DNA from 2 places in the Cohnella massiliensis genome. Region 2 is predicted to be linked to the other one. Evidence: riboswitches for the same ligand, from Rfam matches in the RefSeq annotation. Region 2 holds a riboswitch; the other holds the start of a gene.
What was found. A riboswitch is a leader RNA that binds a small molecule or an ion and turns the genes downstream of it on or off. The one in region 2 is predicted to bind cobalamin.
Positions count from the first base shown of each region.

Region 1: it holds a riboswitch for cobalamin, as region 2 does, so the genes downstream of both, B7E11_RS12045 (ABC transporter substrate-binding protein) here and metE (5-methyltetrahydropteroyltriglutamate--homocysteine S-methyltransferase) in region 2, are expected to answer to the same signal.

Region 1 covers NZ_LT821258.1:519,103-534,675, reverse strand. Annotated here, with positions in the region: gene B7E11_RS12095 (sensor histidine kinase) at 1-586, shown strand, start outside; gene B7E11_RS12090 (hypothetical protein) at 677-1,774, shown strand; gene B7E11_RS12085 (hypothetical protein) at 1,998-2,288, opposite strand; gene B7E11_RS12080 (DUF72 domain-containing protein) at 2,537-3,436, shown strand; gene B7E11_RS12075 (MFS transporter) at 3,467-4,621, shown strand; gene B7E11_RS12070 (FtsW/RodA/SpoVE family cell cycle protein) at 4,745-6,127, opposite strand; gene B7E11_RS12065 (PadR family transcriptional regulator) at 6,127-6,462, opposite strand; gene B7E11_RS12060 (IS110 family RNA-guided transposase) at 6,811-8,109, shown strand; gene B7E11_RS12055 (NAD-dependent malic enzyme) at 8,519-9,925, shown strand; cobalamin riboswitch at 10,333-10,537, shown strand; gene B7E11_RS12045 (ABC transporter substrate-binding protein) at 10,758-11,789, shown strand; gene B7E11_RS12040 (FecCD family ABC transporter permease) at 11,786-12,823, shown strand; gene B7E11_RS12035 (ABC transporter ATP-binding protein) at 12,828-13,673, shown strand; gene cobT (nicotinate-nucleotide--dimethylbenzimidazole phosphoribosyltransferase) at 13,700-14,758, shown strand; gene cobU (bifunctional adenosylcobinamide kinase/adenosylcobinamide-phosphate guanylyltransferase) at 14,770-15,345, shown strand; gene cbiB (adenosylcobinamide-phosphate synthase CbiB) at 15,342-15,573, shown strand, end outside.
Region 2 covers NZ_LT821259.1:576,537-592,109, forward strand. Annotated here, with positions in the region: gene B7E11_RS16495 (glycoside hydrolase family 2 TIM barrel-domain containing protein) at 1-2,504, shown strand, start outside; gene B7E11_RS16500 (phosphoribosyltransferase family protein) at 2,556-3,095, opposite strand; gene ssuE (NADPH-dependent FMN reductase) at 3,367-3,918, shown strand; gene B7E11_RS16510 (aldolase catalytic domain-containing protein) at 4,156-5,121, shown strand; gene B7E11_RS16515 (hypothetical protein) at 5,269-5,589, opposite strand; gene B7E11_RS16520 (gamma-glutamylcyclotransferase family protein) at 5,778-6,218, shown strand; gene metE (5-methyltetrahydropteroyltriglutamate--homocysteine S-methyltransferase) at 6,867-9,170, opposite strand; cobalamin riboswitch at 9,334-9,483, opposite strand; gene B7E11_RS16530 (copper resistance CopC/CopD family protein) at 9,674-11,335, shown strand; gene B7E11_RS16535 (sensor histidine kinase) at 11,332-12,258, shown strand; gene B7E11_RS16540 (response regulator) at 12,224-12,913, shown strand; gene B7E11_RS16545 (YcnI family copper-binding membrane protein) at 13,040-13,663, shown strand; gene B7E11_RS16550 (permease) at 13,822-14,382, opposite strand; gene B7E11_RS16555 (sensor histidine kinase) at 14,801-15,573, shown strand, end outside.

The DNA of each region.
Region 1 (15,573 bases), on a different contig from region 2:
CGATCCGCAGCTTGCGGCGGAAGCGGCGACGAGCATCGGCAAAGAGACGGAACGGCTGTACGAAATGGTGGAGAAAGTGCTTCGGCTGTCGGCGATGGAAAAGTACGATTTCGACCAGCATGCGGAGCGGGTCGACCTGAAGGAGCTGCTGGAAGAGCTCTGCGGCCGGATGCGCGGCAAGGCGGAGCGTTACGGCGTCGAGCTGCTGCCCGAGCTGGAGGAAGCGTCGTGCTGGGCGGATCGCGAAAGCCTCGTTCACGTGTTTATCAATCTGATCGACAACGCGGTTAAATATAACGTCCCGGGCGGAAAAGTTCGGGTGCGCTGCCGAATGGAGAAAAGGGAAGCGCTCGTTCGGGTGACGGACACCGGAATCGGCATTCCGTTCGAAGCGCGGGGAAAAATTTTTGAGCCGTTCTATACGGTAAGCAAAGACCGCGCCCGCAGCTACGGCGGCACCGGGCTGGGCCTTGCGCTCGTCCGGGAGCTTGCGGAAAAGCAAGGCGGCGCCATCTCCGTGTCCGCCCCCGATTCCGGGCCGGGAACGGAAGTCGAGGTCCGTTTGCCGGTTTCGGCAAAAAATTAAAGTTTTTACAAGTTGGAAACAATTCGAGACGGCGCCGATACAACCTTCCGTTAAGATGAACTCATCGACAAGGAAAGGGGAGCAATTCGCATGCAAAGAACAAACAAGAAAATCGCCTCTATCGGCGCCGTCATCAGCCTGGCGCTCGCCGTCGCGGCCTGCTCGGGAGGAAGCGGGGAGGAAAACGCGGGGGCCCGGCAAACGATCGAGAAACCGGACAAAACGATTACGGTCGTCGAGACGCCCGCGCCGGCCGCGGGACCGATCGAGGTCGCGAACATCAAAAACGTCGAGGGCATGGGCAACGGGTTTCTGACCGAGGATTCCCTTCTCGTCATGAAGCCGAATCCGGACGTCGAGCCGATCCAGGTGGAAGGGTCGACCCAGCCGCCGAACAATCTGTACGCGTACGATCTGAACGCGGGTACGGCCGAGGCGGTAAACCCGGAAAGCCAAAACCAGAATTTCGCCGTGCTGTCGCCGGACGGAAAGCATCTGTTTTACAAGCAAAATTACGAAGAATCCGCGCACGGCTTCATTCTGAACATGGAAACGAAAGAAAAGGTCGCGACGGGCGATTTCCTCATCGAATTCGGCGACGCGCAATGGCTGGACAATTCGACCGTCATGTTCCAGACGATGGAAGGGGCGCTCGTCGCCTCGGATACGGAGGGCAACGCCGAGGTGCTGTTCGAAGGCCCGGAAGACGCGCGCATCGTTTCGGCGGCCAAGACGGACGAAGGCCTCTTTTACATCGCCGGCGAGAAGCTTTATTTTCGGGCCGACGGCGGCTCGGAGCCGGAAGAGCTGTCCGATTCGGCGGTGACTGTCGCCGCGTCCCCGGACGGAAAGCAGCTGGCGCTCGTCCGGAAAGCGACGGAAACGACCCGCACGCTGTATATCGTCGATCCGAAGGGCAACGAGCTGCTCAAGCTCGGCACCGCCACGCAAGTATTCGGCGTTGCCTGGTCGCCGGACAGCACGAAGGTCGCTTACAATCTTATTTCCGAAGACGGGGGCGAAGGCGGCATCGTCGTCGCCGATACGCTGACCGGCGAGGCGACCGAGCTATCGGTCGACGTCCAGAGCGCGGCCGCCACGCTCCGCTGGAGCGATTCGGGCAAAAAGCTGCTGGCGACGACCTACAAGGAGGAAGGATTCGTCAGCTACGTCATCACGCTGAAATAAAGGAAAGAGGCCGTCCGGCGAGGACGGCCTTTCTTTCTTGCCGTGGATGGACAGTTGTTCGCGGCATTTACCTAATGGCAAGCCAGATGACGACGACAAAGACGAAAACGAGCAAAATAAATCCGGTCAGCCATAAGACGGCTTTACGTCCTTCCACGCTGTCACCACCCTGATCCGTTGTCCTCTGATTATACCAGCAGAGCGGAGACAACGCACACGGGCGTTACCAGCGCACGAGGGAAAAGGCCAGCTTGTCGGTCAGGATCGGGAACAGCTCTCTAACCGAACCGATGAAGGGGGTGGGCTGAATTTTGCCCTTCGGGCTTGCGATATTGAGCCAGAAGCGGTTGGCCCGAAGCTGCAGGAACAGGGCGCGCAAAGCCTCCTCGTCGCCTTCCAGCGAGTAAACGACCAGGTGGGTATCGTGCACCCGCACTTTCAAATGCTCGAATTGACCGGCGCGAAGCGCCTGCTGCAAAAAGCTTTGCGACAATTGAAGCGAGAGATAAACCATGCCGAAGCGACCTCCCGAATGAAGGAATGGCCGATTTCTCGTTCAAGGGGCTCGTCATGTGAAGGTTGAGAGGATCGGTTCAATATCCGTTTTTATACCTGCTTTATAGGAATCATATTATCAAATTTACAATTAGGGAAAAAGAGGGAAATATGACAAAAAACCAAGAACGGATTATGATAGGATAAGCGCGCCAGCGGAAAAGATGACGACAGGCGCACGCTTCGATTCGGTTCAAGGAGGCGCTTATGATCCATATCGGACTTGCGGGCTGGGGGGATCACGACCGGCTGTACGATCCTTCCGTCAAAGCAAAAGATAAATTGAAAGCGTACGGAAGCCACTTTCCCGTCGTCGAAGTGGACAGCTCCTTTTATGCGATCCAGCCGAAGGAGCGCTTCGCTCGCTGGGTGGAGGAGACGCCGGAGACGCTGCGCTTCGTCGTGAAGGCGTACCAGGGAATGACCGGGCATCAGCGCGGCCAGCCGCGCGCCGAGGCGGGCGGAACGGAGGCGATGTACGAGGCGTTCCGCGAATCGCTGGAGCCGGCGTTTGCGGCGGGGCGGCTCGCGGCGGCGCTGTTTCAATACCCTCCGTGGTTCGATTGCACGAGGGAAAACGTTCAGCAATTGCGGGAGACGAGAAGGCGGATGAACGGATTTCCCTGCGCGCTCGAGTTCAGGCATCAAAGCTGGTTCGCGCCGGAATTCCGCGAGAAGACGCTGGAATTCATGGAGGAGCAGGGCTGGATCCATAGCGTGTGCGACGAGCCCCAAGCGGGAGCCGGGTCCGTTCCGACCGTCCTGCGCGCGACCGATCCCGACACGGTCGTCGTTCGCATGCACGGCCGCAATGCGGCGGGCTGGCAGGCGGCCGGCGCGCCGAACTGGCGGGAGGTTCGCTATTTGTACAAGTACGGCGAGGAGGAGCTGGACGAGTGGCGCGTTCGTCTGGAACGGCTGGCGGAAATGTGCCGGGACGTTTACGTCATTTTCAACAACAACTCGGGCGGGGACGCCGCCGCCAACGCGAAGCGGATGATGGAGAAGCTCGATTTGACCGCTCCCGACGGGAAGCGGCCGAACGATCCGCGCGGCCCGTTCGCCGAATCCGGGGAGGAGCCTCCCGAACAGCTGAATTTATTTTGACAACATCGCATAGAGGGAGCTAGTCGCAGAGTGAGCATAGCCGTACGTCTTCGAGGTTTCAATATCGGGTTCTTTTCCTTGTTTGCGCTTTTTATTTCGTTTCTTCCCGTTTACGCAAGCCAGATCGGCATTTCCAAAACGGAAATCGGCCTCATCCTCGGGATAGGCAGCCTGATCAGCATCGTCTCCCAGCCGCTTTGGGGCATCGTTTGCGATAGAACCCGCACGATCAAAAAAGTCATGCTCCTCATCCTGACGGTCTCCGTCATCGCCGGAACGCTGCTGTTTCAATCGCGGGAGGCTTGGCTTTTCGCGCTGTTCGTCGCGATGATGAATCTGTTTTTCATGCCGTCGGACGCGCTGGTCGAAAGCCTGAACGTGCAGACGGCGCAGCGGGTCGGCATCAGCTACGGTTCCATCCGGACGTTCGGGGCGCTGGGCTACGCGTTCACCTCGCTGGCCGCGGGAACGTTTCTGCATGCTTTCGGGATGGGCAGCCTGGCCTGGATTTTTCTCGGCTTCGGACTGGTTACGCTGCTGCTGGGCTTAAGCATGTCGGACGTAAAAGCTTCCTCCAAGCCGATCGCTTTCGGGCAATTAAAGACGTTTATGCTGGACCCGCGCATGCTGGCCTTCTTCGCTCTCGTATTTCTGGTGGCGCTTCCCCATAAAATGAACGACATGTACATCGGCCTCTACATCGAGGAAATGGGCGGCAATGTCCGACATACCGGCATGGCGTGGTTTGCGATGACGCTGTCGGAGGCGCTGTTTTTCGCCCTGAGCGCCAAGCTGATCAAGCCCGGCAAGGAATTGGCGGTCATGGCGGTCTCGGCCGGCATGTACTTGGTTCGCTTCGGGCTGAGTTCGCTTGTGACGGAACCGCTGCCGCTCGTCGCCATGCAAGTCTTTCAGGGGGTGACGTTCGCCCTGTTTTACGTGGCGGCGATCCAATATCTCCATTCGATCGTCCCCGAGCAGTGGAAATCGACGGGGCAGACGGTGATGACGGTGCTGTTTTTCGGCATATCCGGCATCGTCGGCTCGTCGGCGGGGGGCTGGCTGATGGAGCGCCTCGGCGGGCAGTCGCTGTACCGGATCATGGCCGCTCTCGCGGCGGTGGCGTTCGTATACGGATTTTATTTGTGGAAAAAACGGCTCCGGCCGTCGCCGGCGGACGCTTGAGCGAACAAGCAGGCGGCGGGCGACGGCCGGAGCATGGGGCAGACGGCAACGCGGGCACGGACGGCACGAGCGCGGGCAGGGCCGCTAGCGTCTTTCGCTAATGGCCCTGCGGACCGCCGCGGGTTATTTCGCCCTGCCGGATGCGGCGTCGCGCGGGACCATGTCCTTGCGCCGGTACACGCTCAGCATCAGGCCGACCGCCGCCAGCTCCAGCACCTGGTTCAGGCCGCCGTAGGCGATGAAGGGGGGAGCCGAGCTATGGGGAGGCAGCAACTCGAACGTCATCAGCAGGCTCAACGCGAACTTGCCGGCGATGACGGAAAACAACCCGATCACGAGCGAGGAAGCGAACGGGTCGGCCGTTTGCCTGGCCATGCCGAAGATGCGCGCGCCATACAGCAGCAGAATCGCCGCAAAAGCGATGCCGGCCGCCCAGCCCAAGCTGTAAATGAAGTAGGTTAATACGTTTTCGCTATACGTATAGGGCATGTTTTTCAACGTCGTCCCGAAGCCCTGTCCCCACCAGCCGGCCGAGGAGATGGCATCCAGACTGCGGTTCGAGTAAAAATCGGCCAGCTTCGGATCGGAGTAGTAACCGAAATACGTCCTAAGCCGGTCATAATAAAGAGCAAGCTTGCCGGACAAGGCAAACAACGACGGCATACCGAACGCCGCGATCGCCGGAATCGCGACAACCAGCGTGCCGTAAGCGGCAGCCCGTTTCCAACGTTTTCCGGCAAGCAGCAGGACGGTGACGCAAATAAAATGAACGGCAAACGTCGTCGCCGAACCGCAGCTCAAGTAAAGAATTCCCGGAATCGCATAGTAAACGATGAAATCCTTGGCGAAAAAGAAAGCTTGTTCCCGAAGAGAACGGCGGGGTTTCCGTTCCTCCAGGCTAACCCGTCCGGCGATGGCCGCGGCGAAAAGGTAAAGGGCCAACGTCGGGGCGTGCAGGGTGAAAGGGCCGAGCGAAATCCAAGCCTTGCTCCCGTTTACGACCGTCGGTCCCCACAACCACGCTTGCGGCAGAAGCAGCAGAACGGAAGCCGCCCCGTACAGCGGCCTTATCCACCCTTTGAGTTTGCGATAATCGGCAAAATAGAGCAGAAGCAGCAGGCCGAATCCGATAACGGAGAACATCGCCTTGCGGACGGCAAAAGCCATGCCGGAAATCCGCTGATCGACGGCGCTTAGCTGGATGCCGAGCATCGTCACGATCCCGATCCCGACCAGAAGCGCGGTCAGCAGGAGGACGCTCCACTCCGTTTTGGGCTTATGCACACTGTGCAGATGCTTTCCGATTCGCTTCGGATCGCCCATCGATTCGATCGCAAGCCGGACGGCCTCCTCTTCGGAAACGCCTTCGCCGCGCCTTGCGGCGATCGCCTCCTCCAAATGCCCGCCGATCTCCAGACGGATCTCCCCGTGCATTTCCTTCGCCTTCACTTGCGAGCACACCTGATCGAGAAACGCCTCTACCCGCTCGTTTCGGTCGAGCGCCATCAGGACGCGCCCCCTTCCCCGAGCACGCGGTTGACCGTCGCGCTGAAAAGAGACCATTCCCGTTTCCGCTCCTCCAGCTGCAGGCGGCCCTGATCGGTGATGCGGTAATATTTGCGCTGGCGGCCCCCTTCGTTGTGCCAGTACGCCTCCACCATCCGTTGCGCTTCCAAGGCGTGGAGAATCGGATAAAGCGTACCCTCCTTCAGGTTGAATACGCCGGCCGACAGGCGTTCCAGCTCCTTGACCATCTCGTATCCGTACATTTCCTTGCGGTCGAGAAGGGTAAGCACGAGAATGACCGTGCTGCCTTTCATCAGTTCTTTGCCGATTTTCATCGAAACCTCCGCCTTATGCATCGATAATCTATGTATCGAATATCTAGGTATATTTTAATCGCGAAACAAAACCCGGTCAATAGCCAAAACGAAGATCGAAACACCGGAGGGCGACAGGCGAGTCGCCGGGCAGGCAGGATTCGGCGCTTCTTTGTCGAAACACTTAATGTTCGCGCGAATAAGCGGCCTCAATCTCAAAGAAGAATAGTTCTGCGGCATTTTATAAAATGCAAGGAGCCATTCCTGTAATGAATTAAAATGCGGTTTGCAAAACAAAAAGCGCCTCCTGTATGCTGGGTCTCGGAATGGTGCACATTCACTGCCCTAATTAAGAGGAGGACGCTCACTATGAAGTTTAACCAATCGAGCAAGCAAAATCAACGGATTTCGAGAATTTCTGAAACAACATTGGTCATCGGGACGGATATCGCGAAGCACAACCATGTCGCTCGGGCCTTCACCTACCGTGGCATTGAGCTCGGTAAGCGTTGCCTGTTCCAGAACGACGAGAATGGCCTACTGGACTTGTTGGCCTGGGCCGAATCCATCCAGCAAGAACATGGACTGACGGACGTACTACTTGGCGTAGAGCCCACCGGGCACTACTGGTTCCCGCTGTTTCACTTCCTGAAGCAGCGCAGCATCGAAGTGGTGCTCGTGAATCCGCATCACGTCAAGAAAAGCAAGGAACTCGACGACAACTCGCCGACCAAGAACGACATCAAAGATGCGAAGGTCGTCGCCAAACTCGTCATCGACGGACGCTATACACAGCCGCAGCTGCCGGAGGGTGTTTACGCCGACCTGCGTGTACTGATGAACCAGCGTGACCGTCTATGCGGGGATTTGAATCGGGTGAAAGGAAGAATCCACAATTGGCTGGATCGCTTCTTTCCCGAATATAGGCAAGTGTTTAAAGACTGGGAAGGCAAGGCCTCGCTCATTACGTTGCAACACTTTCCGCTGCCACAAGACGTCGTCTCCGCCGGCGAAACGACAGTCGTGGCGACTTGGAAGAAGAACGATGTGAAACGAGCTGTGGGCCCCAAGAGAGCGGGACTGCTCTACCGGAAAGCCCAAACGTCCATCGGCCTCACGGAAGGCGCTACGGCGGCCAAACATGAGCTAGCCATGTATTTGGAACAGTACGCCATGCTGTGCAGGCAGATCGAACAACTGATGGAGCATGTGGCGGATCTGGTGGAACAGATTCCGGGCGCCACCCACATGATGAGCATTCCGTGTATCGGCCTCATCACTGTGGCAGGATTCCTGGCGGAAGTCGGAGACTTGAGCGGCTACGATCACAGCAGGCAAATCGTTCGTCACGCCGGTCTCAGCCTGCGAGAAAACAGCTCCGGGCTTCACAAAGGGGAAACGACCATCAGCAAGCGAGGTCGTTGTCGTCTCCGGGCTTTGCTGTACCGGGCGGCATTGACCTTGGTTGCCAAAAATCCGGAGTTCCGCGCACTGCACCTGTACTTCACGACGCGCCGGGATAATCCGCTGAAAAAAAAGCAGTCGATGATTGCGATTTCGAGCAAGCTCATTCGAGTCATGTTTGAGCTAGGCCGTAAACAGAAGAACTATGACGTCAGCAAAGTACTCGGCCCCCATCGGGAGGCTCAATTGCAAGCGGCAGCTTAATTCATTCACAGATGGATAACTCACTTTGGTTTCATCGCTTACACACATGTTGATCTTTGACAAACGAAGCACGGATAGGCTGGGAGTAATCGATTCCATTAGGGCAACGACCCCGTAAAGGAGCTAACCTGGCCTCCACCCCTTGAGAGGTAGAACGAAGGAATGTAAGGGCAACGACCCAGGGAGATATGGGAGGGTAAACCGCAAGGGCACATGTGGAGATCCATATGCGACCATACGGCTTTCAAAAAGCGGGGTGGTCCCCACCTCTATTCCCGCCAACAGGTCGATCCCAAATATTCGCTCCGCGTCAAATCTTATCCAAGGGAGCCTCGGATGTCAAAGTTGAAATCCTGAGAAAATGCGAGAAAAACGGAGAAAAGATTAATTTATTGAGGGAGGAAGCACTGTGGCCTATAACAGCATTATCGTTCGCCTTGAACTGAATCATTCGCTCATTCACTTCGGGGACGTGGCTTCGGCCATCGGACGGGCGGGCGGGGACATTACGTCCATCGACGTCATCCGCTCGGGGCAAGACGTTTCCGTTCGGGACATTACGGTACATATAACGGAAGAAGGGGAATCGCAGGTCGTCGAATCGTTAAAAGCGCTGGACGGGGTCCAGTTGATCAACGTGTCCGACCGCACGTTTCTGGCGCATTTGGGCGGCAAAATCGCCATCCAGCCGAGCTTGCCGATCCGCAACCGCGACGATTTGTCCAGGGTGTATACGCCCGGCGTCGCCCGGGTGTCGGCGGCGATCCATGAAAATCGCGACAAGGCGTATTCGCTGACGATCAAGCGGAATACGGTAGCCGTCGTCACGGACGGCACGGCGGTGCTCGGCCTCGGCGACATCGGGCCGTACGCGGCGGCGCCGGTCATGGAAGGGAAGGCGATGCTGTTCAAGCAGCTGGCGGACGTCGACGCTTTTCCGATCTGTCTGGACACGAAGGATACGGAGGAAATTATCCGGACGATCAAGGCAATCGCGCCGATTTTCGGCGGCATCAATCTGGAGGATATCGCGTCTCCGCGCTGCTTCGAAATCGAAACGCGGCTTGCGGAGCAGCTCGATATTCCGATTTTCCACGACGATCAGCACGGAACGGCCATCGTCGTCATCGCGGGACTGCTGAACGCGCTGAAGGTCGTCGGCAAGCGGATCGACCAGGTTCGCGTCGTCGTGAACGGCATCGGAGCGGCCGGCGTCTCGATATGCAAAATGCTGCTGGCCGCCGGCGTCCGCAGGCTCGTGCCGGTCGACCGCGAAGGCGCGATCGTGCGCGGCGGCTCGTATTCGGACCATCCGATGTGGCACTGGCTGTCCGAGCAGCCGCAGGTGGAGGCCGAGCCGGGAACGCTGAAGGAAGTGATCCGGGACGCGGACGTGTTCATCGGAGTGTCCCGCGGCGGGGTGCTGAATGCGGAGGATGTCGGAAAAATGGCGGCGGACCGCATCGTTTTCGCCATGGCGAACCCGCATCCGGAAATCGACCCCGAGGCGGCGCTGCCGATCGTGCGCGTATTTGCGACCGGGCGGAGCGACTACCCGAACCAGATCAACAACGTGCTCGTGTTCCCGGGCATTTTCCGCGGAGCGCTGGATTGCCGGGCGCGCATCATCAACGAGCCGATGAAGCTGGCGGCGGCCCGCGCCATCGCTTCGGTCGTGTCGGCGGGCGAACTGAACGCGCAGTATATCATACCGAGCATTTTCAACGAGCAGGTGGTGGCCAAAGTCCGGCACGCCGTCATCGAAACGGCAATATTGACCGGCGTCGCCCGGCGCACGCCGCCGGATTTCCGGTAATTTCCGAAGCCGGCATCGCCATGCCAAAAAAATCAGCGCCGTCGCGGCTGCCTTTTCGGCGGCACAGCGTTCGGCGCTGCTCTGCTTTTCCGTTTCGGACGATTTGCGTTTGCGGCTTGCGCTGCCATCGTCCCCGGAGCGCTTCGGGACTTAAGAGCCCGGAGCGTTCTTCTTTTTGGCGTGCTTTTTTGCTTTTCGATTTGCTCATGCGGTTCACGCTCCCGTGAAAATTTCGGCGAGGCGGCGCGCGGCCGCCGCCGACCCCAAGTATACGCTAAAACGCGGAAGATTGTAACAGTTTGCGCACAAAACGCCCTCGAAGGCGATCGGCGGACCCCCGCGGTACTATTCATTCCCGACCGAGTACGTTATAATTCGATAGAAGCGGCCGCCGCTTGAACATTTGAATGATTTTTCAGCCAGTTGGTGCCTTGTCCGGACAGGAGGTCCGCGTCAAGGGTAAAAGGGAAGCCGGTGAGAGTCCGGCGCGGTCCCGCCACTGTAACCCGGAAACGACCCCGACGATGCCACTGCTTCCGATGGAAGCGGGAAGGCCGGGGGGAAGCTGCAAGGCCGGGGAGCCAGGAAACCTGCCAGCTGCGCTTAGCCAACGGAATCCTTCGCGGAAAGGATCGGCTCGATCAGGATACGCCAAGACATTGACGCCCCTGTGCGCAAGGGGTGCCGTTCGTCTTTCGCCTGATTTGCTGACCCTGCTTCCGATAGACGGAGGCAGGGTTTTGTCGTGCAGCGACCGGTTGGAAGTTTCGAAGATTCATTCATCGCTCAAGCGCAGTCCTCGAAATCAGACAGAAAGGATTGTGGTAGTGCAATGAAGAAACGTTATTTGTGGGGGTTCGCCGCGTTGTTGCTGGCGGGGTCGATTTTGGCGGGCTGCGGAAGCTCGAACGGGGAGGGCGGCGCGTCGGGCGAAGCGTCGGCAAGCGCCTCCGCGGGCGCATCGCCGAGCGCTTCGGCGTCGTCGGCGCCGGAAGCGTCCGACAGCGGCGAAGCGAAGCAGACGCAATATCCGCTGACCGTTCAGGACGCGACCGGCGAGTCGTTTACGTTCGAACAGGCGCCGCAGCGGATCGTGTCCACCTCTCCGGCGGAGACGGAAATTTTGTTCGCGCTTGGCCTGGGAGAGCAGGTCGTCGGCGTGTCCGATTTTGACAACTATCCGGAAGAGGCGACGACGAAGGAGAAAGTGGGCAGCATTACGAAGCCGAACGAGGAAGCGATTATCGCCCTTCAGCCGGACCTCGTCGTAACCGGCATTTCGATGCCGGAGGACGTGCTGAACAAGTTCCGTTCGCTCGACCTGGTCATGTACAAAACCGATCCGAAGTCGATCGACGACGTGATGAACAACATTTTGCAAATGGGCATCATTGCGAATCGCCAGCAGGAAGCGGAGGCGCTCGTCGCTTCGATGAAGGAAGACGTCGAGCGCGTCGCCGCGGCGGTGGCCGGCGTGGCGGAAGCCGACAAGAAGAAGGTGTATGTCGAGTTTTCCCCGGGCTGGTCGGTCGGCAAGGGAGAATTCATGGACGAGCTGATCACGCTGGCCGGCGGCATCAACGTGGCCGGAGATACCGAGGGCTGGAACCAAATCAACGAAGAAACGATCGTGCAAAAAAATCCGGACGTCATTTTGTTCACGCTCGGCGTGACCGACAGCGAGTCGGGCAAGACGCTGGAGGAGATGATCAAGGGCCGCAGCGGCTGGGATCAAATAACGGCGATCGCCGAAAATCGCGTCGTCGGCCTCGACCAGGACGTGCTGTCGCGCCCGGGGCCGCGCATCACGCAAGGGCTCGTTGAAGTCGCCAAAGCGGTATATCCCGATCTGGTGAAGGAATGAAGCGAAAAAGCGCGATTGGAGGAGGAGCTGCGCTGGCGCTCCTTCTCTTTACGGTCGTTTTCAGCCTTTCCATGGGATCGGCGCGTCTGCCCCTGGCGGACGTATGGGGCATTTTGCTGCACAGTCTGCCCGGCGGAGACTCGCTCGTCGCGCCCCACTGGGAGTCTTCGACCGAGCAGATCGTTCTGAAAATCCGCTTGCCCCGCATTGCGCTGGCGATTTTGATCGGCGCCATGCTGTCGGTAGCGGGGGCTGGTTTTCAGGGCGTACTGCGCAATCCGCTCGCCGACCCGTACACGCTCGGAGTCGCGTCCGGCTCGGCGGTAGGCGCGGCGTTTCTTATCCTGATGGGGTACAGCTACAGCTTGTTCGCGCAATGGACGATTCCGGTCGTCGCGTTTGCGACCGGATTGATCAGCCTGGCGCTCGTGCTTCGGCTCGCCCGCGACCAGGGGAAAATCCGGATGGAGACGCTGCTGCTGTCGGGCGTCGTTTTGCAGGCGTTTTTCGGCTCGCTCGTCTCGTTCATGGTTTCGAGATCGGATAAGGTCATCAACGAAATCGTCTTCTGGATGCTCGGCAGCCTGTCATTGCGCGGCTGGTCGTACTCGGCCGTGCTGCTGCCCTATTTGGCGGCGGGGCTCGTCATTATGATCGGCTACAGCCGGACGATGAATTTGTTCGCCTTGGGGGAAAGGCAGGCCGCGCATCTGGGCGTCAACGTCGAGCGGACGAAGGTGACGATTCTCGTCGTGTGCACGCTGATGACGGCGGCGGCCGTTTCCGTGGCCGGGGTTATCGGCTTCGTCGGCATGGTGGTGCCGCATTTGATCCGCCTGCTGACCGGTCCCGATTACCGGCTCCTCGTGCCGCTGTCGGCGGTCGGCGGCGCCATCTACATGCTGCTGGCGGACACGGCCGCGCGAACGCTGCTGTCGCCGACGGAAATTCCGATCGGCGTCGTGACGGCTTTTATCGGGGCGCCGTTTTTCGCCTATTTGCTCCGGCGCAACCGGAGCCGGGCCAGGGGGTAAAAGCATGATTCTAGCGAACCGTCTTGGGAAAACGTATGACGGACGCCGGGTGCTGTCGGATATCGGCTTCTCCGTTTACGAAGGGGAAATTTTCGGCATCATCGGCCCGAACGGCAGCGGCAAATCGACGCTACTCAAGCTCCTGTCCGGCGTGGAAAAGGCGGACGAAGGCGAGGTTGCGCTCGGAGGCGCTACGGAATCCGCGCCCGGCGGCCTGCGCGAGGTTCGCGGCGGCCGGACGGTCGGAAGCTTCACCCGCAAGGAGCTGGCCCGTTTCGTCGCCGTGCTGGAACAGGAGGCGCTGCCGAAGGTCGGGTTCACGGTGCGGGAAGTGACCGAAATGGGGAGGTTTCCCTATCAGAACTGGCTGGGCGAAGAGCCGGAAAGCGCGGACGAGCGGATCGACGCGATTCTTGCGGATTTGGGGCTGGCCGAGCTTGCGGAGCGGACGCTGGAGTTTCTGAGCGGGGGCGAACGGCAGCGCGTCGCCCTGGCGAAGGTCATGGCGCAGGAGCCGCGCCTGCTGATGCTGGACGAGCCGACGACGTATCTGGACATCGGCCGGCAAATTCAGCTGATGGACAGCATTCGCTTGTGGCAGCGGAGGGCCGCGGGGCTGACGGTCGTCGCGGTGCTGCACGATCTGAATCTGGCGGCGCTTTATTGCGACCGGCTGCTCCTGATCGACAAAGGGAAGGCGGTCGGCATCGGAACGCCGGAGGAGCTGCTGACCGAGGAGCGAATTCGCTCCGTTTACGGCGTCGGAACGGTCGTCACGAAGCATCCGGCAACCGGAGCGCCGCAAATTTTGCTGCAGCCGGAGGCTGCAGGGCATAGAAGGGACGGATAAAACCGATGTCAACGGAAGCGACAGATATGGCATTTATACGCACGGCGGCCGAAAAGATCGTTCCCGCAGCCAAAGCGGCGCAGATGGCCGCAGAAGAACGGCTGAACCAGCTGACGAAGCCGCCGGGAAGCCTCGGCAGGCTGGAGGCGCTGGCCGTGCAGCTGGCGGGCGCGATGGGCACGCCCGAGCTGCCGGGGCGGCTGCGCAAGGCGGTCGTCGTGATGGCGGCGGATCATGGCGTATGCGAGGAAGGCGTCAGCGCGTTTCCCCAGGAAGTGACGCGCCAGATGGTGGCGAACTTCCTGAACGGGGGAGCGGCGATCAACGTGCTTGCGCGCCAAGCCGGCGCGGACGTCGTTTGCGTCGATATGGGGGTCAAAGGGCCTGAAATCGTCCATGAAAAGCTGCTCTCGCGCAGGGTGAGAGAGGGCGGCACCGCAAATCTGGCGCGCGGGCCGGCGATGACCCGCGAGGAAGCGGTACGGGCGATTCGCGCCGGAATGGACGTGGCTAACGATTTGTCGATGAAGGGCTATAACGTGCTGGCCACCGGCGAAATGGGGATCGGCAATACGACGGCCAGTTCGGCGCTCCTTGCCGCCCTGACCGGGCTTGACGCGGAGGAGGTCGTCGGACGCGGCACCGGCATCGGCGACGAAGGGCTGCGCCTGAAGAGGGAGACGGTGGCACGGGCGCTCGAGCTGAACCGTCCCGATCCGCAGGACCCGGTGGACGCCTTGGCCAAGGTCGGGGGGCTGGAGATCGCGGGACTGGCCGGCCTCGTTGTCGGTGCGGCTTCCATGGGCATTCCGGTCGTCATCGACGGCTTTATCTCGTCGGTCGCCGCGCTCGCGGCTTGCCGGATCGCCGAAGGGGTCAAACCCTATCTGATTCCTTCCCATCTGTCGAGCGAACGGGGTCACAAGCGAACGCTCGAGGAGCTGGGACTTGCGCCCATGCTTCAATTGGAAATGCGGCTTGGCGAAGGTACGGGAGCTGCGCTCGCGTTTCCGCTGATCGACGCGGCCTGCGGCATTTTGCGGGAAATGGCGACGTTCGACAGCGCCGGCGTTTCCAAAGGCTAGGGGGCAGGGGCATGGTAGTGCTTGTCACGGGCGGAGCGAGAAGCGGCAAAAGCTCGTTCGCCGAAAAGTACGCGGCCCGCTTGGCCGAACGCGGCGTATATGTGGCCACCTCGCAGATTTTGGACGACGAGATGGGACAACGCATCGCGCTTCACCGCGAGCGGCGGGAGCGGACCGGGTTCGCCTGGGAGACGGTCGAGGAGCCTTACGAGCTGTGCCGGGTGTTGCGGGAGCGCGAGGACGCGCCGGTCGTGCTGGTCGACTGCCTGACGCTGTGGCTGACGAATTGGCTGCTCGCGGAAGAAGAGGCGGAGGACGCCGAGCGGAGGGTGCTCGCGCGGGTCGACGAGCTGGTGCGGGTGCTCGAATCTTATTCGGGACGCGTCGTGTTGGTGACGAACGAGGTCGGCGACGGCATCGTGCCGGAATACCGGCTCGGGAGGTCGTTCCGGGATTTGGCCGGCGTCATGAACCAGCGCATCGCGGCGGCGAGCGACAGCGTGTTTCTGGTGACGGCGGGCATTCCGGTCGAGCTGAAAAGCCTTGCGTTCCGCTGGCCTGACGAGGGGACGGAAAACGGAGCATGATGTTTTATTCGCTGCCGGAAACGCTCGGGATGCTTGTCGCGGCCATCGCGGCCGATTGGCTGATCGGCGACCCGCGCCGCCTGCCGCACCCCGTCGTCGTCATCGGCCGCTTGATCGGCCTGCTGGAGCGGCGGCTGCTTCGCGGGCCGTCCGGAAACGTTTTGCGGCTGAAAGGCTGCGTCCTGACGGTTGCGGTCGTTGCGGCCTCTTTTTTGCTCATGTGGGGCG
Region 2 (15,573 bases):
CGATTCGGGACGCGAAGGTGAGGACGGACGCGAACGAGAAGGGAGGCGACGCGGAGCTGAGCGTGTCGCTGGCCGTCGCCAATCTTTCGCGGCATGAGCAGCCTTCCTGCCGTTTGCGGATCGAACTGCTGGATGCGGACGACCGCCCGGTGCTGGACCGGACGCTAAGCGTATCTCCGGCTCCGCTTCCGGGAGAGGAACGGACCGTGACGCTCGGCGAAAAGCTCTCGGCACCGAACCTCTGGACGGCGGAAACGCCTTATTTGTACGCGCTTTTGCTGACGTTGACGGATCCGGACGGACGCATAATGGAAGTCAAACGAATCGCCGTCGGCTTCCGAACGGTCCGGATCGCGGACGGAAAGCTGCTCGTCAACGGCCGGCCGATCGTCGTCAAGGGCGTGAATCGCAACGAATTCGATCCCTGGCGCGGCTTTGCGGTATCCGTCGAGCAGATGGAGCGGGACGTCGTGCTCATGAAAAGGCATCATATCAACACGGTCCGGCTGTCCCACTACCCGAACGATCCCCGCTTTCTGGAGCTGTGCGACCGGCACGGGCTCTACGTCATCGACGAGGCGGATTTGGAAACGCACGGCTTCGCGTTTACCGGCGAGCGCGTCAACCAGGAGACGCCGGGGTTTGCGAAAGGGGCGGCGGAAAGCTATCTGTCCAAGCATCCGGCCTGGACGGCCGCCTATATCGACAGAGCCAGACGAATGGTGGAGCGGGATCGCAATTTTCCGTCGGTCATCGTCTGGTCGCTCGGCAACGAGTCGGGCTACGGCCCGAATCACGACGCTATGGCGGCATGGGTGCGCGAGGCCGATCCGACCCGGCCGATCCATTACGAGCGGGCGTACGACGCGCCGATCGTCGATATCGTCAGCACGATGTACCCGTCCGTCGACATGCTGATCGCCGAAGCGAACAAGCCGGACAGCCGTCCTTATTTAATGGTCGAATACGGACATGCGATGGGAAATTCCACCGGCAATTTGCGGGAGTACTGGGATGCCGTCTACGCGTATCCGCGCCTGCTCGGCGGGCTGATCTGGGAATGGACGGACCTCGCGATCGGCCGAAAAACGGAAACCGGGGAACCGTACTACGCGTACGGGGGCGATTTCGGGGAAGAGCCGCACAGCGGAAATTTCTGCCTGGACGGCCTGCTGTTTCCGGACGGCGCGCCGAAAGCCTCCCTTCTGGAATATAAAAAAGTTCTCGAACCCGTCAAAACGGAAGCCTGGAACGCGGAAACCGGCGAATGGACGGTCCGCAACCGTTACGATACGCTGACGCTCTCCCATTTGCGGGGAGCTTGGGAGCTGAAGCGGGACGGAGAAACGATCGCGAACGGCGAGCTTCCGGCTCTTTCCGCGGGTCCGGGCGGGACGGAGACGGTGCGTATTCCGCTGCCGGAGCGGCTTCCCGCCGAAGCGGGCGAATACTGGGTTCACGCGAGCTTCGTTCTGCGCGAAGGGACGTCGTGGGCGGAGGCGGGCCATGAAACGGCGTGGGCGGATTTGCCGCTGTTCGTCATCGCGAAGGAGCGGGAGGAGGCGCGTTCCGGCGGAAAAACGGCGACCGTCGCCGGAGAAGCGTCCGGCAAGCGGGAGGCGCTTCGCGTCGAAGAAGACGGCCGGCACGTTCGCGTGCTTGGCGGCGATTTTTCGGTAACGTTCGACAAGCGCACGGGACAGCTTTGCGAATGGCGCGTTCAGGGAGTTCCGGTGCTCGCCTCGGGGCCGAAGCCGAACTTCTGGCGGGCCCCGGTCGACAATGACGTGCGAATGGCCAAGGAATGGGCGAAGGCGGGCTACGATCGCCTTATCACCAACGTACGGAATGTAGCGGTGAAAAAAACGGGCGATTCCGAGCTGGTCGTCACGGCCGATTCCGTCATCGGCGCAAGGGGCGAAAGCGTCGCGTTCCGGGCGCGGACGACCGCTGCCGTGCGGGCGGGCGGAGAGCTGCTGCTCGAGGCGCTCGTCGAGCCGAGAGAAGGACTTCCGCCGCTGCCCCGCTTCGGCTTCGAGCTGTCGATGCCGGCCGGCTTCGAGCGGCTCGACTGGTTCGGCCGGGGGCCGCACGAATGCTATGCCGACCGCAAGGAAAGCGGGAAGCTCGGCGTTTACGGAGGAACGGTGCAGGAGCAGTTCGTGCCGTACGTCAAGCCGCAGGAAAACGGCAACAAGGCCGACGTCCGCTGGGCTGCGGTGACGAACGCCGCGGGAATCGGCCTGCGCTTCGCGGAATCCGGCGGCAGGCCCTTCAACGTCAGCGCGCACCACTATTCGACCGAGGACCTGATGCGGACAAGTCACGTTCATTTGCTGACGAGGCTGGGCGAGACGATCGTCAAGCTCGACGCCGCCCAAAGCGGCCTCGGCAACCACAGCTGCGGCTACGCGCCGACGCTCGAACAATACTTGCTGCGGCCGGACAAGACGCTGTCTTTTTCGCTGAACGTTCGTCCTTGCCGGGCCGAAATCCGCAGCTAGAAAAAGACCGGGCCAGGAGCGCGCCCAATCGCTCCTCCCGGTCCTTTCGGTTCAACGGGGAAACAAAGGAAGCTTCTCCAGAAAAACGATATCGTCCCGGCCGGCCGCATCGCCTTCGGCCAAAATGGCCGCCTTCGCCTCGACGATGCCGCCGGCCAGCCCGACAAGCTCCTCCAGGGCGCGCAGCGATTCTCCCGTGCTGATCACGTCGTCGACGATCGCGACGCGTTTGCCCCGCAAAAACTCGGCGTCCGCCCGGTCCAAAGCCAGTACCTGCTCCTTCTGCGTCGTAATCGAAACGACTTTGTGCAGCAGGGGGGCGGCCATGTAAGGCTTGACGCTTTTTCTGGCGACGACGTAGCGTCCGAGGCCGAGCCTTCTCGAAAGCTCGTAGGCGAGCGGAATGCCTTTCGCTTCGGCGGTCACGATGACATCGACCGGCGGGAGCTTCCCGGCCAGCGCCTCGGCTGCCTTTTCGACCAGCTCCGCATCTCCCAAAATGACGAAGCTGGCGATGCAAAGCTTATCCGTGATCGGAATTACGGGAAGTTCCCGCGCAAGTCCCGCGACTTTCAGCGTATATGAATTCATGTTGATGTTCCTCTCGCAGCGAATGGGGTTCCAAATCCGTCGGCCGGCTTCCCGGCGACTCCTAAATCATACAGGACTTGTCTCATGCTCATCAAGCGTCGAAAGGGACGAAACGGCATGCATCCCGACACCGCGTGGCAGAAATATTTGCATTATCGAAATGTTTTTGATAACTTGAGCTTGAAGACAGAATATTTGCACGTTATAATTCAATATAATCCTAGAGGTTATATCGGAATTGACGTCTCGCGAGAAAAGGAACGTGATCAAAGTGGCCAAAATTGTCATTATCGTCGGAAGTCCGGTTCAAAAGTCCAGATTGCACGCCGTCGTCGATCGGGTTCGCAGCCAAACGGAAGCGTCGGGCAACGAGGTGTCCGTCCTTTACGTCCGCGATCTTCCCGCGGAAGATCTGCTCCACGCGCGCTTCGACAGCGAGGCGATTATCTCCGCCAACAAGCAAGTGGAGGAAGCCGACGCCGTGATTATCGCCACGCCGGTCTACAAAGCTTCGTTTACGGGCATTCTTAAAGCTTTCCTCGACCTGCTGCCGCAAAAGGGCCTGGACAACAAGCTCGTGCTGCCGATCGCCGTCGGCGGGACGATCGCCCATCTTCTGTCCATCGATTTCGCGATGAAGCCGGTTTTTTCCGTGCTCGGCGCGCGCAACATTTTGACGGGCGTCTTCGTTCTCGATACCCAGGTCGTTTGGAACGACCAAGGCGGCGCGGACATCGCCGAAGAAGCGACGACCCGTCTGGATCGTTCGGTCGCCCAGCTCGTCCAGGAAGCGGAATGGCTGTCCGGCAAGGCGCAGGCGTAACGCTTCGTTTTGCTTGACGCTTATGTGGCCCCCCCGATCGGATACCCGGCCGGCAGGGGCCTTTTTAATGCACGGACGGAAAGCGTCGTACGGCTCGCGGCGGTTCGGCGCGCTTGCGCGGATTTTTCCCGGGCTGTCGGACAAAGCCCTTGTTAATTGGTCGCGTTTCGTTATAAACTAGGTACCAAGTTCCTTTCGGACTCAAGTCAAGCACGAAGCAAAGGAGATTTTGTCAATATGGCCGCACACCGCAAGACGGATCATTGCCAGATCGTCGACTGCACGATACGCGACGGCGGGCTGGTCAACAATTGGGATTTCAGTGTCGAATTCGTTCAGGATTTGTACAACTCGCTGAACGAGGCCGGCGTGGAATACATGGAGATCGGCTACAAAAATTCCCCCAAGCTGCTCAAAGGCGCGGAAAATGCCGGTCCGTGGCGCTTTTTGGACGACGACTTTTTGCGCAAGGTCATCCCCGAGAAAAAGAACACCAAGCTTTCCGCGCTGGTCGATGTCGGCCGCGTCGACGAAAACGACGTGCTGCCCCGCAGCGAGTCGCTGCTCGACCTGATTCGCGTCGCCTGCTATGCGCGCGATACGGCGAAGGCGATCGAGCTGGCCACCTTGTTCCATAATCGGGGATATGAAACGACGATCAACATTATGGCCTTGTCCAACGTGATGGACAACGAGCTGACGGAATCGCTGGCGATGATCGCCGACAGCCCGATCGACGTCGTTTACATCGTCGACTCTTACGGCAGCCTCGATCCGGACGACTTCCGCTATTTGGTGGAAAAGTTCCGCCGCAACCTGAAAACGAAACGCCTCGGCGTCCATACGCACAACAATATGCAGCTTGCGTTCGCCAACACGCTTGTCGCCGCGGAGATGGGCGTCGAGCTGCTGGACGCTTCCGTGTACGGCATGGGCCGCGCGGCGGGCAACTGTCCGACCGAGCTGCTGCTGGCGAAGCTGAACAACCCCCAGTACAGCCTTCGTCCCGTGCTCGGCATGATCGAGCGCCACATGGTCAAGCTTCGCGAGAAGGAAGAATGGGGCTACCTCATTCCGTACATGGTGACGGGCGCGCTGGACGAGCATCCCCGTTCCGCCATGGCGTGCCGGGCTTCGGCCGAACGCGACGAATACGTCAATTTCTACGATAAAATGACGACGCCGGAAGTGTATTCCAAGTAATCCGGCCGTCGCGGCAGGCGAAAACGGCTCTCCGGAAGGAGGGCCGTTTTCGCTATGGAGTGCCCCATGTTCGGTTGGGGCGTCGGATCGGGGAGTTGCCGGCTCAGCGCGCGGCGCTCATTATAGCCGGGCAGGGGCAAGCCCGGCTTAGCGCGCGGCGCTCGGGTTATAGCCGGAAAGTTCGCCTTGACCGCGGATCGCGGCCGCTTTGTTTTGCGGATTCGGATGGAAATAGGCGTCGCCCTTCAACACGCGTCCCCCGATCGTCGTCGCCTCGACCCGAACGCCGATATCCTCGGTTTGGGCGAAATGCGCAAGCAGCCGTTCGTCGGAAACGCCTTCCGCATCGATGTACCAAAGAAAGGTGCCGTATTCCTGAATGACGAACAGCTTGGCCTGGGAAAAAGCAAGCTCCCAGCTTCCGGTCGAATGCGCGACGGACAATGACGCCAAATCGTAACTTTCCATAGGTCCCATCCTTTGTCGGTTTTGTCGGTCAATTTGAATCGAATCTCCATTTGAATCCAATAGCAGGCATACCGAAATTGTAGCCGTTGCAAGGTTCGTTTGGCAAACGAGAGATTGGATTCGGACAACGTCCCCTTTATAACGAACTATCGGTAAAATACGGCGGAAATAGGGAAGGAGGCGTGCGCTTGGAAAAACGAATCGAACGGTCCGGCCTGGATGAGCAGGAGCCGCTCGTCCGCTTGTTCGTATACGGAACGCTGCTGCCGGGCTTCGCGGGTTATCGGCTTCTCGAGCCTTATTTGCGCGGGACTCCCCTCCCGGGACGCGTGCGCGGACGGCTGGTCGATGCGGGGGCGTATCCGGCGTTGGTGCCGGTGACCGGCGGGGAAGACCGCTTCGTGCGCGGATTGTGGTGCGAGCTGAGCGGGGCCGCCTTGGCCGAGATCGACGCGTACGAGGAATTTTACGGGATCGAGGAAACGAACGACTACGAGCGGGTATGGGTGCGCGACGCGGACCGCCCGGATTGCGCGGGCTGGACTTACATCTGGCCCGATTCGCGCGGGCTGGCGTTCGCGGATTTCGACGCTTGGGCGGACAAATACCAGGACGGGAGTGGCGTCTGACAGCCGCAGGGTACAAACCGCCCATGCCGACTCGAACGGGAGGCGGCCCCAGGAGGCCAGAGGCGAACGCATGATGCTGTCGGCAAATGCCGCGGCATCGCCTACGCTGGATTTCATCCAATCAGCAGAGCGAAACTCGGGGATTGGGCTGTCTAGGTTGGATATTGTCCAACGAGGAACGGGGATTTTGAGCAATTTTTGCAAAGGGGCGTCGCTTGATTGGACAAAATCCATCGAAGACGGCGCGGGTCGTGAAAATGGGGCTCTCGGTTGGACAAAATCCAACGGAGACGGGCATCGGTGGGGAGGACTTCGTCCCGAACGTACGGGTGGCCCCGAAAAGAACGAAAAGACCCCGATTCCGCATCCAGGCGGAAATGGGGTCCTTTTCGTCGCGGCATTGCTGCACGCTACCATCGCCGGCTGCCGCAAGGGCAGCATGGGTGCCGGGGCAGCTCCCATCGGGCCGAGGCGTCCGGCAGCTGAAAGCTTCAGGCGGGACAACTGGTCCGGCAGCTTGCGTCGCGGGCAGCTCCCGGCCAGCCAAGATGGCTGGCAATTTAAGTACGTCGAGGGAAGCTCCCGGCGGGCCAAGACGGCTGGCAGCTGGCGTCACGAGCGGCTCCGGCGGGCCAACCCGGCCGGCGCTTACGTCGCGGTCAGCTCCCGGCGAGCCTGCTCGGCCGCGGCCGTCATTTCGCGAAGCGCCTTGAGCGTTTCGCTTTCGCTGCGCGTCTTGAGGCCGCAGTCCGGGTTGATCCACAGCCGGTCGGCCGGCACGACCTCCAGGGCGGCGCGGATGACGGCCAGCATGTCGCCGCTGCCCGGCACGACCGGGCTGTGGATGTCGTATACGCCAAGCCCGATGCCGTTGCCGTAAGGCTCGCCGCGGAGCGCCTCGATCAGGGCGCCGTGGCTGCGCGACGTTTCGAGCGAAATGACGTCCGCATCCATCGCCTGGATCGCGTCGATAATTTCATGGAAATCGCAGTAGCACATATGCGTATGAATTTGGGTGTCGTCGGCCACGCCGGCTACGCTGCGGCGGAAAGCCCGGACCGCCCATTCGAAGTAGGCCGTCCATTCGCGGCGCTTCAGCGGGGCGATTTCCCGCAGCGCCGGCTCGTCCACCTGGATCATGCCGATGCCGGCGGCTTCGAGACGGAGCACTTCCGCGTTCAGCGCCCTGGCGATCTGGTCGGCGATCCGGCTTTGCGGCAGGTCTTCGCGGCTGAACGACCAGGCGAGCATCGTGATCGGGCCGGTCAGCATGCCTTTCACCGGACGGGAAGAAAGCGATTGGGCGTAGACGGTGTCTTCCAGCGTCATCGGGCCTTTGTCCGTCACGTCCCCGAAAATAACGGGCGGCTTGACGCAGCGGGAGCCGTACGATTGCACCCAGCCGTTGTCGGTAAAATGATACCCGTCCAGCAGCATGGCAAAGTGCTCGACCATGTCCGTCCGCTCGAATTCGCCGTGCACGAGGACATCGAGGCCAAGCTCCTCCTGGCGGCGAATCCACAGCCCGGTTTTTTCCTTCAGCAGGCGGCGATAATCGCCTTCCGCCAGCTTTCCTTTCCGCCATTCCAGCCGGGCGCGGCGAATATCGTCCGTCTGCGGCAGGCTGCCGATCGTCGTCGTCGGCAGCGGAGGCAGCCCGAACCGCGCCTGCTGCCGCTCGCGGCGCCGCTCGTACGGCGCCCGCTCGGGCGCCGAATCCGCCCGCGCGCCGGCCGCTTCCCGGCCGCGCGCCGGATGAGCGCGCAGCGCGGCCAAAGCCGCGCGGCTCTCCTCAAGCCGCGCCAGCAGCGCGGCGCTGCCGCTGTCGGCGCCGGCGGCCGGGCGCGAGCCGAGCGCGTCGGCAAGATCGACGAGCTCGCGCAGCTTCTCGTCGGCAAAGGCGAAGGCGGCGCGCACAACCGGGTCGCCGCTGCGTTCCGCGGAGGCGGTCACGGGCGCGTGCAGCAGGCTGCACGACGTCTGCACGACGAGCCGCTCCGGGGACACGATCGCCGCCAGCTCGCCGAGCAGGGCGAGAGCGCGGTCGGGATCGGCGCGCCAAATGCCGCGTCCGTCGACGATGCCGGCTCCGAGCGTTTTGTCCGCGGGCCAGCCTTCCTGCCGGAGCGCCTCCAGATTCGCGCCTCCGTCCCGCGCGAAATCGAGCCCGATGCCGCCGACGGGCAGCGCGAGCAGCCGCTTCGGAAACTCCGCCGCGGCGAAATACGTCTGCAGCATCAGTTTCAAATTCGGCCGGACGGACGAAAGCGCCGCATAAACCTCGTCGATCAGCGGCAGATGCTCTTCCGGCACGTCCGTGACGAGCGAAGGTTCGTCCATTTGCACCCAGACGGCCCCGGCGTCCGCCAGCTGGGCGAGAACTTCCGAGTAGACCGGCACGAGGCGGCGAACCCGATCCGCGAATTCCCCGGCGGCCACCCCTTTGGCCAGCCGGACATAGGTGTAGGGGCCGACGATAACCGGACGGGTCAGAAGGCCGGCTTTTTCCTTCGCTTCGTTGAAAGCGTCGAGCCAGGGATTGAACGCGAGCCGGGGCTCGCGGCGGTCGCCCAGCTCGGGCACGATATAGTGATAGTTGGTGTCGAACCACTTCGTCATTTCGGAAGCGGGCTTTCCTTCCGCGCCGCGGGCGACGGCGAAGTAGACTTCAAGCGAGCCGGGAGCGCCGAGATCCCGGAATCGTTCCGGGACGAGATCGAAGGCGACCGTATGATCGAGAATGCCGTCGTACAGGGAATAGTCCCCGGACGGCAGAACGGCGACGCCCGACCGTTTCATCCGCAGCAGCCGGCGGATTCTAAGCTCCGCCTGCTCCTCCCTGAATTCGTTTTCGCCCGACTTTCCGCTCCAGAAGCGCTCCAGGCTTTTTTTCCATTCCCGGTTTTCCCCGATTCGGGGATACCCGAGCGCGGCGGTTGCCACGATAGACATACGCAAACCACACCTCTCGCAAAATGTTGATCAACCGACATCCGGGCGCCGCAAGCAAAAAAGGCATGCCCGCCTCCCAGCTTCGGAAGGACGGGCATGCCGAAATAGACGTCCAGAACGTCAAATCAGATGTGCCGGATCATCCCTATCGACCGTAGGTTCCTTGGCTTGAGAAAAGACGGCAGGTATCCCTGGCTTCGGGTTCCAAAGGCCGCGCGCATATCGCGCCTTTGCCCCCGTTACAGTGGCGGGACCGCGCCGGACTCTCACCGGCTTCCCTTTTCATCCGCTCACCGCTTCAAGCGCTCTTCACGAGCGCCGGAAGCTGCGTCGCCATCTTTTCCGGTATGCGGTTGTCGTCAATAACTATACATTCGAAAGAATATTTATGCAACAATTCTTTTCCGGCAGTTGAACGAAGGGACGCGTTCGGGTACGATGGACGGTGACAGGGTCCAAGGATTGCGGAAATTTTTGGATTTTTCGAAAGAGGGGTTTCGTTCGTGTCGACTGCATCAGCTTACGGGCGCAAGCATGCGGCCGCTTTGCCGGCGCTGCGGCGCTTTGTCGCGTTCATCGTTTTTTTGGCCGGGGCCATCGGGCTGTCGGCTCCTTCCGCCTTCGCGCATGCGACGCTGGAACAGGCTTCGCCCGCGCAAGACGCGAAACTCGCGTCCGCACCCGAGGCCGTCGAGCTGCTCTTCAACGAGCGGCTGGACGGCACCGGATACTCGCTTCGCGTGCTGGATGACGCTTCGAAGTCCGTTACGGACGCGGAGCCGGAGCGTTTCGAACAGGGAAGAGGCTTGAGGCTCAGCCTTCCGAAGCTTGAAGAGGGCCATTATACGGTGTCGTACAGCGTCATTTCCGCCGACGGCCATCCGGTTTCCGGGGCCTACGTGTTCACCGTCGGCAATCCGCCGGCCGCGACGACGTCCGACCGGCTGGATCCTCACGCCCAGGTCGGACATGACGGGCACGGCGAGCACATGCTGGGCGACCGGGCATTCGTTCTTTACGCGACGAGAATCGCCTATTACGCGGGCCTGCTCCTGACGGCCGGGCTGGCGCTGTGGAGCCTTTCGCGCGGAGCTTCGCCGGTCGTGCGGGAGCGGCGCGAAGCGGCTCTCGGCTTCATGGGGAAATTCGCGCTTTGCGCGACGCTCGCTTACGTCGTTCTGCATGTAAGCGAACTTGCGCAGGGCGAGCCGATGTCCGAATGGGGCCGCATCCTGATTCAGACGACGATCGGCCGGCTGTACCTGGCCGAGCTGCTGCTCGCGATCGCGGCGACGCTGCTTCGGTCGCTCGGGGCGTACGCCCGCCTCTTCTGGGCGGCCGCTGCGCTGTTCGCCGAGGCCTGGAGCGGCCACGCGGCGGCTTTTTCGCCGATCGGGTATTCGGTCGGGCTCGATTTCGTCCACCTGCTCGGAGCCGCATTGTGGGGCGGAGGACTTGCGCTGCTTATTCTCGTATGGAGCAAGGAGCGGACGGAGGCGGGACGGTTTGCCCTGCTGTTTTCCAAGTGGGCGCTCCTTTCGTTTGTCGCGCTTTGGATCACGGGGACGCTTAGCGTTTTGAAATATTTGCCTACGCTTTCTTATTTGCTCTACACGTCCTGGGGCAAATGGCTGATCGCCAAAACGGCGCTGTCCGCGCTTGTTGTCATCGCCGCCTTTTTGATCCGGCTCAGGCTGCGCAAAGGGAATCTTCCCGGCGGCGGGCTGCTGAAGCTCGACATCGGCCTGTTCGGAGCGATCGTGCTGTGCGTCGGCATTCTGACGTATCAAAATCCGCTGCCCTCGAACGCCCCGCTGCATTATCACGAGATGGGCGAAGAGATGCACCTGACGCTGCGAATCGCGCCGAACGCCCCTGGGGAAAACGCGTTTACGTTGAAAATATGGCTGCCGGAGGAGCTGGGACTGCCCAAGCAAGCGCTGCTGCGCCTGATGCCCGAAGGGCGGGACGACGTCGGCGCGATCGACGTTCCGCTCGAAGCGTACGAGGATGAGGAGCTGGACGATTTTGCCGGCTATGAAAAAGCGACCTACCGCGCGCAAGGCTCGTATTTGCCCTTTGCGGGAAAATGGAAGGCGCAGGTGCGGGTGACGGATTCGGAAAGCAACGAGCTCGTGCGCGAAACGGAGTTTCGGATTTATTGAACCGGCCGGAAGGCGGAGGCAGCCGGCCGGATGCGAAAGAGGGAGCCGTCATGCGCGACAAGCGGATCAAATGGCTGATCATCGGGATTCCCACGCTGACAATCGGGCTGTGGGAGTACGTGCGGCATGCGTTTTTGCTGCCCTATTTGTCGATGGAGCTCGGCAACTTGCTGGCTCCGTTCATCGTGCTTGCGGTGACGCTGGCGCTCGTGCCGGGGCTGTTCCGGCGCATGGAGCAGTCGCAGAGCGAGCTGCAGCGGGAGAAAGCGACCAAGGCGGCGCTCGAAGAGCGGGAACAGCTGGCGCGGCAGTTGCACGACGGCATCGCCCAGTCGCTGTTTCTGCTCGCGGTCAAGCTCGACCAGCTGGATCGAGCCGCGTGCGAGCCGCCCGTGCGCGAGCTTACCGGACAGATTCGCGAGACGGTCCGGGTCATGCACGAGGACGTGCGGCAGGCGATCGCCAATTTGCGGCTGCCGCCGTCGGCGGCGGACGCCGCCTGGGTGCTCCCCTTGCGCGAGCTGCTCGGAGAGACGGCGGGCGTTCTCGACGCCGAGGCGGATTTTCGCTGGACGATTCCGGACGAAAGCTTGTCCGGCAAGGAAAAGGTCGAGCTGCACGCCTGCCTGCGGGAAGCGCTGCTGAACGTCCGCAAGCATGCGCGGGCGCAAAACGTGACGGTCGTCGGCGAACCGGTCGAAGGCGGAGGCTTTCGCTGCCGCGTCGAGGACGACGGCATCGGGTTCGGGGGCGACCCGTTCGCGGCTCCGGGGCGGTTCGGCCTGCGCATGGTGCGCGATCGCGCGGGGAAGATGGGCTGGACGCTGGCGGCGGAGCGGCGTGGAGACCGTACGGTAATCGAATTGACGAAGAAAGGGAGAAGAGGCGATGAATCAGCCGTTTCGCGTGCTGCTCGTCGATGACCACCCTCACGCGCGGCAAGGGATGCGGGAAATCGTGGCGTCCGACCGCGACTTTGTCGTCGTCGGGGAAGCGGCCAGCGGCGAGGAGGCGCTCGAGCTGATGGACGAGACGACGCCGGAGCTCGTGCTGATGGACATTTCCATGCCCGGGATGGGAGGGCTCGAGGCGGCGAAAGCGATCAAGGGCGCCTATCCCGACGTCAAAATCATCATGGTGACGGTGTCCGACGAGCCGGCCCACCTGTTCGAAGCGCTGAAAAAGGGCGCCCAAGGCTACTTGCTCAAAAACCTGGAGCCTTCGTCCTGGCGCGAATATTTGCGTGCGGTGGCCCTGGACGAAGCGCCGCTGAACCCCGATCTGGCGATGTCGATTTTGCGGGAGTTCGCCGCAAGGCCCCAGCCGCCGGTTTCGCCGGCGCGGGGGAGAGCGGGCGCGGACGGCGAAACCGCCATGCGCGAGGGGCTGACGCCGCGAGAGAAGGAAATTTTGCTGGAGGTGGCCAGGGGCCGGACGAATCGCGAAATCGCCGCCGGTCTCGGCCTGTCCGAAAATACGGTCAAAAACCATCTCAAAAATATTTTGCAAAAGCTGCATTTGGACAACCGGGTGCAGCTGACCCGTTATGCGTACGAACGGGGGCTGGTGGACGGGTAGAGCGGCGGGCCGCCTTCGGATCGCCATCTTTTTTTCGCCGGAGTAGCCCTTTGGGGTCATGCCGTCGGGTTGCGGACGATTTATACTTGGTCTCATCCGCAATCAACGGAAAGGATTGGTCCTGTCATGAAAAAAAGGTTGTCTCTCGTTTTTGCGCTGTTTCTCGCCTTCGGGTTCGCCCAGGCGGCAAGCGCGCATGTGACGGTATCGCCGGGCGAAGTGGCGCAAGGCGCGTACCAGGTGTTTACGATTCGCGTCCCGTCCGAGAAGGACGCGGCTACGACCGAAGTGAAGCTGGACGTTCCGGACGGCGTCGAAGTGCTGCGGTTCGAGCCGAAGCCCGAATGGAGCTACGAGACGGAGACGAACGCGGACGGCAAAATCGTTTCCGTCGTCTGGACGACGTCCGGCAGCGGCCTGGGCGCGACGGAGTTTGGCGAGTTCCGCTTCCAGGGCCGGGTCGCGGCAGACGCCACGGAGCTCGTCTGGAAAGCTTACCAGACGTACTCCGACGGCAGCGTCGTCGAATGGACCGGCGCCGAGGACGCCGACACGCCGGCTTCCGTGACGGCGGTGACGCCGTCGACCGGCGAGTCCGACGGCCACGGCCACGGCGCCGCTTCTTCCGGCGCCGCCGATGAGGCGTCCGACGGCGCGGGGCGGGATCCGCTGACGCTCGGCCTTGCGATCGCCGGCCTCGCCGCGGGCTTGCTGGCGCTTGTCGTCTCGCTCGTTCGCCGGAAGGCGTAGGGCGAGCCTTGCCCTCTTCGCGGCAAATGCTTGCTTGCCGCGATATGCGCTTGGCGGGGAGGCGCTTCCGTTTGGGGCGCTCCGTTGGAAGAGGCCGACCGGCCATCCGGCCGGCCTCTTTCCTTGCCGCCGAATCGTTGTCGCGGCGCGTCTTGCCGTCAGACGCTTATCATCATCGTGAGCGCGAGGAACAACCCCATGGCAATGACCGATGCCGTCGCCTTTTTCCGGCTTGTTTTTCCCGTCCCTTTCATGGCGTAACGCACATACATCGCGAATCCGATCGCAAGGATCGCCGTTTCCAGGATCATGCTGATCCCCGCATATTTCCACAGTCCGAAGCCAAGCAGCGGCAATTCGCCCGCATTTCCCGGCAAAATCGGCATGTCCGCCCGATGGACGATCAAATCGAGCAGCCAGTGGCTGAAGACGACGGACGCAATGGCGTAGCCGCCTTTTGCGCCCCAGGCGCGACGCGCGGCAAAGCCGGCGACGACGGCGATCAGCAGAGCGCCGACGAGAGAATGCGTATAATCGGCATGGAAGATCGTTTCGCCGTATCCGGTACCGATCGACGTGTCGGTCCGCTCGACGCCGGCCAAGTTCAGCGGAATGAAAAGAATGTCCAGCAATTGGGTCGCGACGATAAGAGACCAAAGCGGAAGCCTGGGCTGCGTTGCTTTGACGGCGGCTGCGATTCCGAAATGTCCTGCGAACATTGAATCTCTCCCTTTCGGCAATGGAATGATACCCGCTGCAGTAAAACTAATACTATTAGTTTTCGTGATTTCAATATAACTAATGTGATTAGTTTTGTCAAGGGCCAGATTGACTTCCATCTTATCCCCGTACTCGCGCCGAACTTCCGCCAATAGCGTCCCTCGGTTCCGTCAATCAAGGCGGAAAACGGCCCCCAACGGAAATAACGGCTGAGCCGGACCGTTATCGACGACGCGCCTGGTGCAACGGGACCAGCCAATCGATCGGCGGCAACCCGCGGCCCAATATTGAAAGCCCTTTCAATCATCTGGACTTTAATGCTAAGATGAATCTGCCCGTTCGAAGACCGCGATCGACGCCTGCAAACTTGCATACTCGCACCGCACTTTCACTTGCACATCTTAGGGGGAGCTTATAGTGAAACTGAACATCTTCAGCAAAATTTTCCTGCTTGTCATTTCGCTTCTCCTTCCCACGGTCGCCTTGTACGGTTACTCCTATCAAGTCAGCGTCGACGTCGTCCGGCAGACGGTCGAGGACAACAATTTGAACCGCCTCTCCTTTTTTATGAGCCAGATGGACATGATGGTCGACCAGCTGACGAAATATTCGGCGTCGGCAGGACGGGATTTCACCTTGCGGGAGTATTTGGACGGGCGGGGGAAAAGCGACCCGATTTTGCAGCTTCAGCGGCAGTTGCGGATTTTCGAGATGTTGAACATGCAAACCGCGACGAACGCCTGGAACAACCAGCTCATTTTGCACTTGACCGATTCGAAGGAAGTCATCTCGACCGATTATTCCGTCAAGTACGACGAACGGACGATCCGCGAAACGCCCCCCGGGGAATGGACGTACCGAAGCGCCGTCAGCTTCAGCATGAAGCAAATGCTGTTTTCGCAAATCAGGCCCGCGGGCATTCCGAACGTCTTCGTCGAAGTCCGGTTTACCGAGGACAACATCCGGAACATGCTCAGTCTCTACAAGCAGGGGGAGCTGACGGAGCCGTTTCTGTACCGGAAAGGCGAAGCGCCGATCGTCAGCTACACGGCTGACCGCACGACGATCGACCCGGCGGTCGGCATCCTCGAATCCATGAACCTCGAGGAAAGCGGCAACGCGGTCGTGACGCTGAACGGGAAAAAATACATGATCAACCATGCCCATTCCGGCAGCCTGGACTGGGCGAT